Linked DNA regions of Shinella zoogloeoides. The protein of the gene in region 1 binds, or shares a complex with, the protein of each later gene. Links are inferred from orthologs where the notes say so. Each region holds a gene or a part of one and is shown on either strand. Other genes may lie near its edges.

Region 1 (4,998 bases):
CGAGCGCGCCACCAACGAGAGCCGCGGCCTGATCTTCTCGCTCTACATCGCCATCACGCTGATCGGCACCGTCGGCGGCCAGTTGACGGTCGCCCTCGGCGACGTGACGACGCCCTTGCTCTTCATGTTCGCCGGCATTCTCTACTGCCTTGCCATGCTGCCGACGACGCTTTCGACCGCCGCCTCGCCGCAGCCGCTTAAGCAGGTGAGGCTCGACATTCCCGCGCTCTTCCGCACCTCGCCCATCGCCTGCGTCGGCATCGTGCTGATCGGCATCGCCAACGGCGCCTTCGGCACGCTCGGCGCGGTTTTCGGCGCCAATGCCGGCCTTTCCTCCAGCACGATCGCCATCATGATGAGCGTCGCCATCTTCGCCGGTGCCGTCATGCAGCTTCCGGCCGGCCGCATCTCGGACCGGGTCGACCGCCGCATCGTGCTCGCCGTGCTCTCGGCGATCGCGGCCGGAGCCGGCCTTTCGCTCTTCGTCTTCCAGCCGGCTTCCGTTCCGGTCCTGCTGATGCTCACGGCGCTCTACGGCGCCATGGCCAACGCGCTCTATCCGATCGCCGTATCGCACGCCAACGACTTCGCGAGCCCCGAGGACTTCGTGAAGGTCTCCGGTGGCCTGCTGCTGCTCTACGGCGTCGGCACGATCATCGGCCCGACGCTCGGCGGCCCCATCATGTCGGCGGTCGGTCCCTACGCGCTCTTCATGGTCACCTGCTGGGCGCACATCCTGATCACCGCCTACGCGATCTTCCGCAGCCGCCGCCGCGCCGCCGTGCCGGCCGAGATGCGCGATTCCTACACGACCATCAATCCCGGCACGCTCACCACGCCGGAAAGCCTTCAGCTTTCGCCGCGCGCCCTCACCCAGCCGCAGGCCGCCGACGAGCAACAGGAGGAACGCACCGCATGAGCCTCTTTGACGACGACCGCCCGGCCAAGAAGACCGCACACGAGATCGGCAGCGACCTGTCGCTGCTGTCGGTAGACGAGCTTTCGGCACGAATCGAACTCCTGCGTGCGGAGATCGAACGGCTCGAAGCGGAGAAGACCCGGAAGGGCGCCAGCCGCTCGGCGGCGGAAAGCCTGTTCCGCTAGAAGCGGGCGGAACAGCCGGTATCAGGCCTGCCGGCTCCACCCGGCGGATGCGCCCCGCATCCCCTCGAATCACCCCGCACGCCCGAAGCGGCCCCCGCGCCGGATTGCCGCAGACTTGCCGAAAAGGCACAGGTTTGGCCAAAACCCCAATAGAGTTAACCGGCCATTAAGCCTTACATGTTATTACTTGCACATCCGGTTCTTCCGGGTTCAGACATTTTCGTCCTTTTGGGCATCGGTCTGATTTTTCTCCCTGTTTTACCTTGAGAGCCGCTTTCCGCGGCTCTTTTTTTGCTTGCGCGCACCCGCCCCGATACACCTGTCCCGAAAGAATTGTGGAGATTAACCCTTTCTTAAGAATACCCTTGCGCGAATTGGGTTATGGCATCATCCTCAAGACATAGACCGGCCACCTGGAACACCACGGGCCGACCTTCCGTTACCTGCATTGTGATGCGTTCAACAGGGATCAAACCATGTCCGAAAGAGGATTGAATACCGTCAGCTTTGCTGGCCACGTTGCGTCTTCGGCGCAATTCAAGTCCCTGTACGCCGAGGGCATGGGTCTGGTCGAGGAAACCGCAAGCTATCTCGACGGCGTCGGCCGTCAGGCGTCCAAGGTCCTGCCGCGCATGGCCTCGGTGCTCTATGCGGCGGAATCGATGCGCCTCACCACCCGCCTGATGCAGATGGCCTCCTGGCTGCTGCTCCAGCGCGCGGTCAACAATGGCGAGATGAGCCGCGACCAGGTGCTCTCGGAAAAGAACAAGGTTCGCCTCGACAGCTTCAACGTCGACAAGACCGCGCCCGGCTGGAACGACCTGCCGGAGGCCTTCCGCGACCTCATCGAACGCTCGCTTCGCCTGCAGAACCGCATCGCCCTGCTCGACCGCGAAATCTACCGCCCGCAGGAAGTCCAGAGCTTCCAGCCGGACAACCAGAACAGCGTCCAGGCCCAGATCAATCTGCTGCAGACGGCCTTCGGCAACAACTGAGCGGCAGCGCAAACGCCACGACACGAACCCGGCTCCGGCCGGGTTTTTTGTTGCTGGCAATCGTGTATTGCCCCTCACCTGCCTGCCGGCATCCTCCCCCCGTAAACGGGCGAGGAGCGCTGGGCTCACCGTTCTGCCCCCTTCTCCCCGCCTGCGGGGAGAAGGTCCCGGCAGGGGGATGAGGGGCTTAACCGCCACCAAAAACAGGCAACAAAAAACCCGGCCGAAGCCGGGTTCTTGAAATCGTCTGCGACGCAGAAGGATCAGAGGCCGAGGCCTTCGAAGCGCTTCTTGAACTTGGAAACGCGGCCGCCGCGGTCCAGCATCTGCTGGTTGCCGCCGGTCCAGGCCGGGTGCGACTTCGGGTCGATTTCGAGGTTCATCGTTGCGCCTTCCGAACCCCAGGTCGAGCGGGTTTCGTACTCGGTGCCGTCGGTCATGACGACCTTGATCATGTGGTAGTCGGGATGGATATCAGCCTTCATGACACTCTTCCTGCCTGTTCCGGGGGCCAATTGTCGCAATGGATTGCGACAGCGGGGCCAAAGACGTAAATGAAGCCGCGGTCGGTCGGACCTACGGCTTCCCAATTCGATGGCGAGCCTATACATGAAGGCCGTCTGGATAACAAGAGCCGAAAGACAATTCGTGCCGGCAGGCACTGGGAACGGGGGTATGGTGTCCACAGACAGACAGACAGTCGCGCAGGAAAAGCCCGCGCGCCGAAACATTCGTCCGCTGGGCAGGCTCGCTCCCTATATCCGCCGCTATCGCGGTCTGGTCGCCGGTGCGCTGGTGGCCCTCGTCATGGCCGCCGTGACGACGCTGGTGCTGCCGATCGCCGTGCGCCGCATGATCGACCACGGCTTCTCCGGCGCCGACCTCGGCTTCATCAACACCTATTTCACGATGCTCTTCGTGCTGGCCGGCCTGCTCGCGCTGGCAAGCGGCATGCGCTACTATTTCGTCATCACGCTCGGCGAGCGCATCGTGGCCGATCTTCGCCGCGACGTCTTCGCCCATGTCACCAGGCTGTCGCCCGCCTTCTTCGACGTCAACCAGTCCGGCGAGATCGTCTCGCGGCTGACGGCCGACACCACGCAGATCAAGTCCGCCGTCGGCGCCACCGCCTCTGTCGCGCTGCGCAACCTCATCCTCTGTTTCGGCGCCATCGCCATGATGGTCTATACGAGCCCGAAGCTCTCCAGCCTCGTCATCGCCGCCATCCCCGTCATCGTCTTCCCGCTCGTCGCCTTCGGCCGCTCGGTGCGCCGCCGCTCGCGCGAGGCGCAGGATACGCTTGCCGCCGCCTCCGCCTATGCGGGCGAAGCGATCGGCGCCACCCGCACGCTGCAGGCCTTCAACGCGGAAGAGGCCGCCCGCGCGCGCTTCTTCGGCAATGTCGAGAGCGCCTATGAGGCGGCGCGCGCCGCCATTCGCGCCCGTTCGCTGCTGACCGGCTTTGCCATCGCCATGATCTTCGGCTCCGTAGTCGCCGTGCTCTGGTTCGGCGCGCGCGACGTGCTTTCCGGCACGCTTTCGGCCGGCACGCTCGGCCAGTTCCTGCTCTATGCGGTCTTCGCCGCCGGCAGCCTCGGCGCGCTCTCCGAAGTCTGGGGCGAACTCTCGCAGGCCGCCGGCGCGGCAGAACGCCTCACCGAACTGCTCGCCGAACCGCCGGCCATCACCGCTCCTGCCAATCCGGTGGCGCTGCCGGTGCCCGCCCGCGGCGAGATCGCCTTCGAGGACGTGCACTTCTCCTACCCGGCGCGTCCCGGCTACCGCAGCATCAACGGCCTTTCCTTCTCCGTGAAGCAGGGCGAGACCGTCGCAATCGTCGGCCCGTCCGGTGCCGGCAAGAGCACGATCCTGTCGCTGGTGCTGCGCTTCTACGATCCCGATGCCGGCACGGTGCTTCTCGATGGCGTCGACCTTCGCACCGCCGATCCCGAAGACCTGCGCCGCCGCATCGCGCTGGTCCCGCAGGACGTCACCATCTTCGCCGCGACGATCCGCGACAACATCGCTTTCGGCATGTCCGGCGTCAGCGACGAGGCAATCCGCGCCGCGGCCAGGGCCGCGCAGGCGGAAGAGTTCATCGAGCGGCTCGACAAGGGCTATGACACGATGGTCGGCGAGCGCGGCGTCACGCTGTCGGGCGGTCAGCGCCAGCGCATTGCCATCGCCCGCGCCATCCTGAAGGATGCGCCGCTGCTGCTGCTCGACGAGGCGACCTCCGCGCTCGACGCGGAGAGCGAGACGCTGGTGCAGAAGGCGCTCGACGGCCAGATGGGCAAGCGCACGACGATCGTCATCGCCCACCGCCTCGCCACCGTCCTGAAGGCCGACCGCATCCTCGTCATGGAAGACGGCCGCGTCGTCGAGGAAGGCACGCACCAGTCGCTCATCCGGCAGGACGGGCTCTATGCCCGCCTCGCCCGGCTGCAGTTCGACCATGGCGGCCAGGCCTTCCTTGGGGAGGAACGCGCGGTCGGGTGATCGTCGCCCTTGCCTCGCGAGGCTGGCGCCCTATCCTGAGGTGGCGACTTCACGTCACCTTGGGAGGAGAACCACGTGGCATTTTCGACGATCACCCGCCGTACCCTCATTGCGCTTGGCACCACCGTGCTCGCATCGCTGTCGCTGGCCCTGCCCGCCGGCGCCCAGCAATTCCCCGACCGGACCATCACGCTCGTCGTGCCCTTCGCGGCCGGCGGCTCGACGGACGTCGTCGCCCGCATCATCGCGCAGAAGATGTCAGAAAACCTCGGCCAGCAGATCGTCGTGGAAAATGTCGGCGGCGCCGGCGGCAGCCTCGGTGCCGGCCGGGTGGCGCGCTCGGAGCCGGACGGCTACACGATCCTGATGGCGACCGTCGCCACGCACGCGCTGAACCCGC
Region 2 (3,875 bases), 1.0 Mb from region 1 along the record:
GAAGGTCGATGATGCCGTCATGGTTGTCGGAGATTTCCATCTCCTTCTCCGAGCACATCATGCCGCGGCTCTCGACGCCGCGGATGGTGCCGACGGCGAGCGTCACGTCGATGCCGGGCACATAGGTGCCGGGCGCGGCAAACGCGCCGACGAGGCCGGTGCGGGCGTTCGGCGCGCCGCAGACGACCTGGATCGGCTCGCCCTTGCCGGTATCGACCATCAGGACGCGCAGCTTGTCGGCATTCGGATGCTGCTCGGCCGAAACCACCTTGGCGATGACGAAGGGCTTGAACGCCGCCTTGTCATCGACCTCTTCCACTTCCAGCCCGATCGCCGTCAGCTTCGCGCAGATGTCTTTGAGCGAAGCGTCGGTGTCGAGGTGGTCCTTCAGCCAGGAGAGCGTGAATTTCATGATGTTTCTCCTTGGATGCCGGTTACGCGCTGAGGCCGCCGAACAGGGTCGGCATGTCGAGCGGGCGGAAGCCGTAGTGGCTGAGCCAGCGGACGTCGGCGTTGAAGAAGTCGCGCAGATCAGGCATGCCGTATTTCAGCATGGCGATGCGGTCGAGGCCCATGCCCCAGGCAAAGCCCTGATATTCGTCCGGATCGAGCCCGCCGGCGCGCAGCACGTTCGGGTGGACCATGCCGCAGCCGAGGATCTCCATCCAGTCCGTGCCCTCGCCGAACTTGACGATGGGTCCCGACGAGCGGTCGCACTGGATGTCGACCTCGAAGGAGGGCTCGGTAAACGGGAAGAAGGACGGGCGGAAGCGCATGGTGACGCTGTCGACCTCGAAGAAGGCCTTGCAGAACTCTTCCAGCACCCAGCGCATGTTGGCGACATTCGCCTTCTTGTCGACCACGAGGCCCTCGACCTGGTGGAACATCGGCGAATGCGTCGCGTCCGAATCCTGTCGGTAGGTCTTGCCGGGAATGATGATGCGGATCGGCGGCTTTTGCGCTTCCATGGTGCGCACCTGGACGGGCGAGGTGTGCGTGCGCAGCACCTTGCGCTCGCCGCTCTCGTCCGCGGGGAAGAAGAACGTGTCGTGCATCTCGCGGGCCGGATGGCCCTCGGGGAAATTCAGCGCCGTGAAATTGTAGTAGTCTGTCTCGACGTCAGGACCCTCGGCGATGGAAAAGCCCATGTCGCCGAAGATCGCGGTGATCTCGTCGACGATCTGGCTGATCGGATGGATGCGACCGCGCTCGGCCGGCGAGGAGCGGACCGGCAGGCTGACATCGACCGTTTCGGCCGCAAGGCGCGCCTCGATGGCGGCATCGCGCAGAGCCGTCTTGCGCGCGGTAATGGCGTCCGTCACGCGCGTCTTCAGCGCGTTGATCGCCGCGCCGCGTGTCTGACGCTCTTCCGGCGGCATGGCGCCGAGCGTCTTCAGAAGTTCCGAGACGGAGCCCTTCTTGCCAAGCGCGCCAACGCGCACGGCTTCGATCGCCGCTTCGTCGGAGGCCGCGTCAACGTCGGAAAGGAGCTGCTTTTCCAGTGTGTCGAGTTCAGTCATCTTTACCTGCTTTGCTTGCGTCGGCCGGGCGGGGAGGCAGAAGAGCCTCGGACAGATAGCGGGTTGCGGCGAGGAAGCGTCGCAGATCACTACCCATGTGCACGCGCCCGATCAATTGGGTTGGCGATAAAAACTTGCCGAGAAACCGGAGCATTGCCGCCAGTTCCGCCTCGGCGGCGGAAGGCGCGTTGGTGCGCCAGGCGGCATAGGCCTTGTCGGCCGTCGCCTTGCCGAGCCGGGCGCGGTCGGTGAGCTGCAGAAAGAGCAGCCAGAGGTCGCGCGCCTGGGCGGTGGCGAGCGGCATGGCGGCCTCCGGCTCCTCCTCGAAATCCATGAAGCCGATGCGCCGCTCGCCGGCCACGAAGAAATCGCGCGGGTGCGGTCGCCCGTGGCAGAGGCCCTTGCCGTGCAGCGCGCCGAGATGGGCGGCGCAGGCGACGAGCAGGGCGTCATGGCCGGCGGGATCGGTGTCGCGCAACATGTCGAGGCGGGCCGTCACGGTCGGCGCGACGTCGGACAGCACCAGCGCGCTGCCGGACGAATAGAGCACCTGCGGCACCGGCACGCCCTTCTCGGCGAAGGTCTCGATGCGGCGGATTTCCCGCGCGATCATGCCTTTGCTGTCGAGATAGGGGGAGGGACGCAGGAACGGCTGGCCGAACAGGCCGGCGAGCGCCGTCTGCGCCTTCGTCCAGACCGGCGGGCGCTCGGTGCCGTAGCGCTTGATCCACACGGCGCCGAAGGAGAGCTCCACCCGCTCGACCCGGCGCGTCTCGCGGGTCAGCGCGGCAAGCAGCGTCTCGATATCCCCGTCCGTCATGTTGGGGATCGTCTCGAGCGCGGTAAGCCTGCCGTCCATGGCCGAAATCCTGATGTTAAAACAAAAACCCGCACCGGTTCCCCGGCGCGGGTTTCACAACGAAGCGAAGATGGTTGTGAGCGCCGGTTAGTTGACGGCGGCCTCAAACTCGTTCTTCGTGCCGGCGTCCTTGAGGTATTCCAGAGCCTTCTTGGAGGCAGCGACGAGCGCGCCGAAAGCTTCGGTCTCATGGATCGCCATGTCGGACAGCACCTTGCGGTCGACTTCGATGCCGGCCTTGTTCAGACCGTCGATGAAGCGGCCGTAGGTCAGGCCATGCTCGCGGACGGCAGCGTTGATGCGCTGGATCCAGAGCGCGCGGAAATTGCGCTTGTTGACCTTGCGGTCGCGGTAGGCGAACTGCTTGGAACGATCAACCGCTGCCTTGGCGGCGCGGATGGTGTTCTTGCGGCGGCCGTAGAAACCCTTGGCTGCCTTCAGCGTCTTCTTGTGCTTGGCGTGGGAAGTAACGCCGCGTTTTACACGTGCCATGTCATGATCTCCTTAACGTATCAAATGCTCGAGAAGTCTCAGAGACCGTTCGGCAGGTAGTTCTTGATGACCTTCTTGCCATCGGGCTCGGCCAGCACCATGGTGCCGCGCGCGTCGCGAATGAACTTGTTGGTACGCTTGATCATGCCGTGGCGCTTGCCGGCAGCGGCAGCGACGACCTTGCCGGTCGCGGTGATCTTGAACCGCTTCTTGGCAGACGATTTCGTCTTCATCTTGGGCATTTTGCTACTCCATTCTTCTTGAATTCGAACCGCGTGACGATGCGCGGCTCCAGCGTAAAGAACGGCCACGGCATGCCCTGCCGGACCGTTCGGACGGCGGCTTGTAACCGAAGTCCCCGAAAAGCGCAACCGGAATCCGAAATTCCGGCGGCGGAAAGGAAAAGCCGCCCGGAAAAGGCGGCTTTGATCCGTTCGGCACGAAAGGTGCCAGGGACGAGGCTCACCGAGGGGCGAGCACCATCATCATCTGGCGCCCCTCGAGCTTCGGCTCGGCTTCGACCTTGGCGATGGTCTGGGTGTCTTCCTTGACCTGCAGCAGGAGCTTCATGCCGAGTTCCTGGTGGGCCATTTCGCGGCCGCGGAACTTCAGCGTCACCTTGACCTTGTCGCCTTCTTCGAAGAAGCGGTTCATGGCCTTCATCTTCACGTCATAGTCATGCGTGTCGATGTTCGGGCGCATCTTGATTTCCTTGATCTCGACGATCTTCTGCTTCTTGCGCGCTTCGGCCGCCTTCTTCTGGTTGGCGTATTTCAGCTTGCCGAGGTCAAGGATCTTGCAGACGGGCGGTTCGGAGTTCGGCGAGATCTCCACGAGATCGAGGCCGGCTTCTTCCGCCATGCGGAGTGCCTGATCGGTGGGGACGGTGCCGTGGTTGTTGCCGTCGGCATCGATAAGCTGGACGCGGGGAATCCGGATTTCCTTGTTGGAACGCGGGCCGTCTTTGACGGGGGCTTCCGCTTTGAAGGGTCTGCGAATGGTCG

The links.
Region 2: rpmE (region 1) and rplT share a complex: the UniProt entries of both Bacillus subtilis proteins name them as parts of the 50S ribosomal subunit. The link is inferred for Shinella zoogloeoides from one-to-one orthologs.

Annotation. Positions count from the first base shown.
Region 1 is NZ_CP132311.1:2,782,343-2,787,340, forward strand. The notes cover bases 974-3,633. They hold rpmE (50S ribosomal protein L31), read right to left. Parts: upstream 2,585-3,633; coding sequence 2,363-2,584; downstream 974-2,362. Other genes in these bases: Q9316_RS14780 (DUF1192 domain-containing protein), read left to right, coding at 974-1,104; rcdA (protease adaptor protein RcdA), read left to right, coding at 1,581-2,099; Q9316_RS14795 (ABC transporter transmembrane domain-containing protein), read left to right, coding at 2,775-3,633. Outside these bases: Q9316_RS14775 (MFS transporter), read left to right, coding at 1-919; more of Q9316_RS14780, read left to right, coding at 916-973; more of Q9316_RS14795, read left to right, coding at 3,634-4,598; Q9316_RS14800 (Bug family tripartite tricarboxylate transporter substrate binding protein), read left to right, coding at 4,674-4,998. UniProt on the Bacillus subtilis protein: While neither of the L31 paralogs is essential, this protein does not seem to function as the main L31 protein.
Region 2 is NZ_CP132311.1:3,822,367-3,826,241, forward strand. The notes cover bases 1,170-3,875. They hold rplT (50S ribosomal protein L20), read right to left. Parts: upstream 2,872-3,875; coding sequence 2,467-2,871; downstream 1,170-2,466. Other genes in these bases: pheS (phenylalanine--tRNA ligase subunit alpha), read right to left, coding at 1,170-1,520; Q9316_RS19710 (lipopolysaccharide kinase InaA family protein), read right to left, coding at 1,513-2,379; rpmI (50S ribosomal protein L35), read right to left, coding at 2,910-3,113; infC (translation initiation factor IF-3), read right to left, coding at 3,334-3,870. Outside these bases: pheT (phenylalanine--tRNA ligase subunit beta), read right to left, coding at 1-412; more of pheS, read right to left, coding at 435-1,169. UniProt on the Bacillus subtilis protein: Binds directly to 23S ribosomal RNA and is necessary for the in vitro assembly process of the 50S ribosomal subunit. It is not involved in the protein synthesizing functions of that subunit.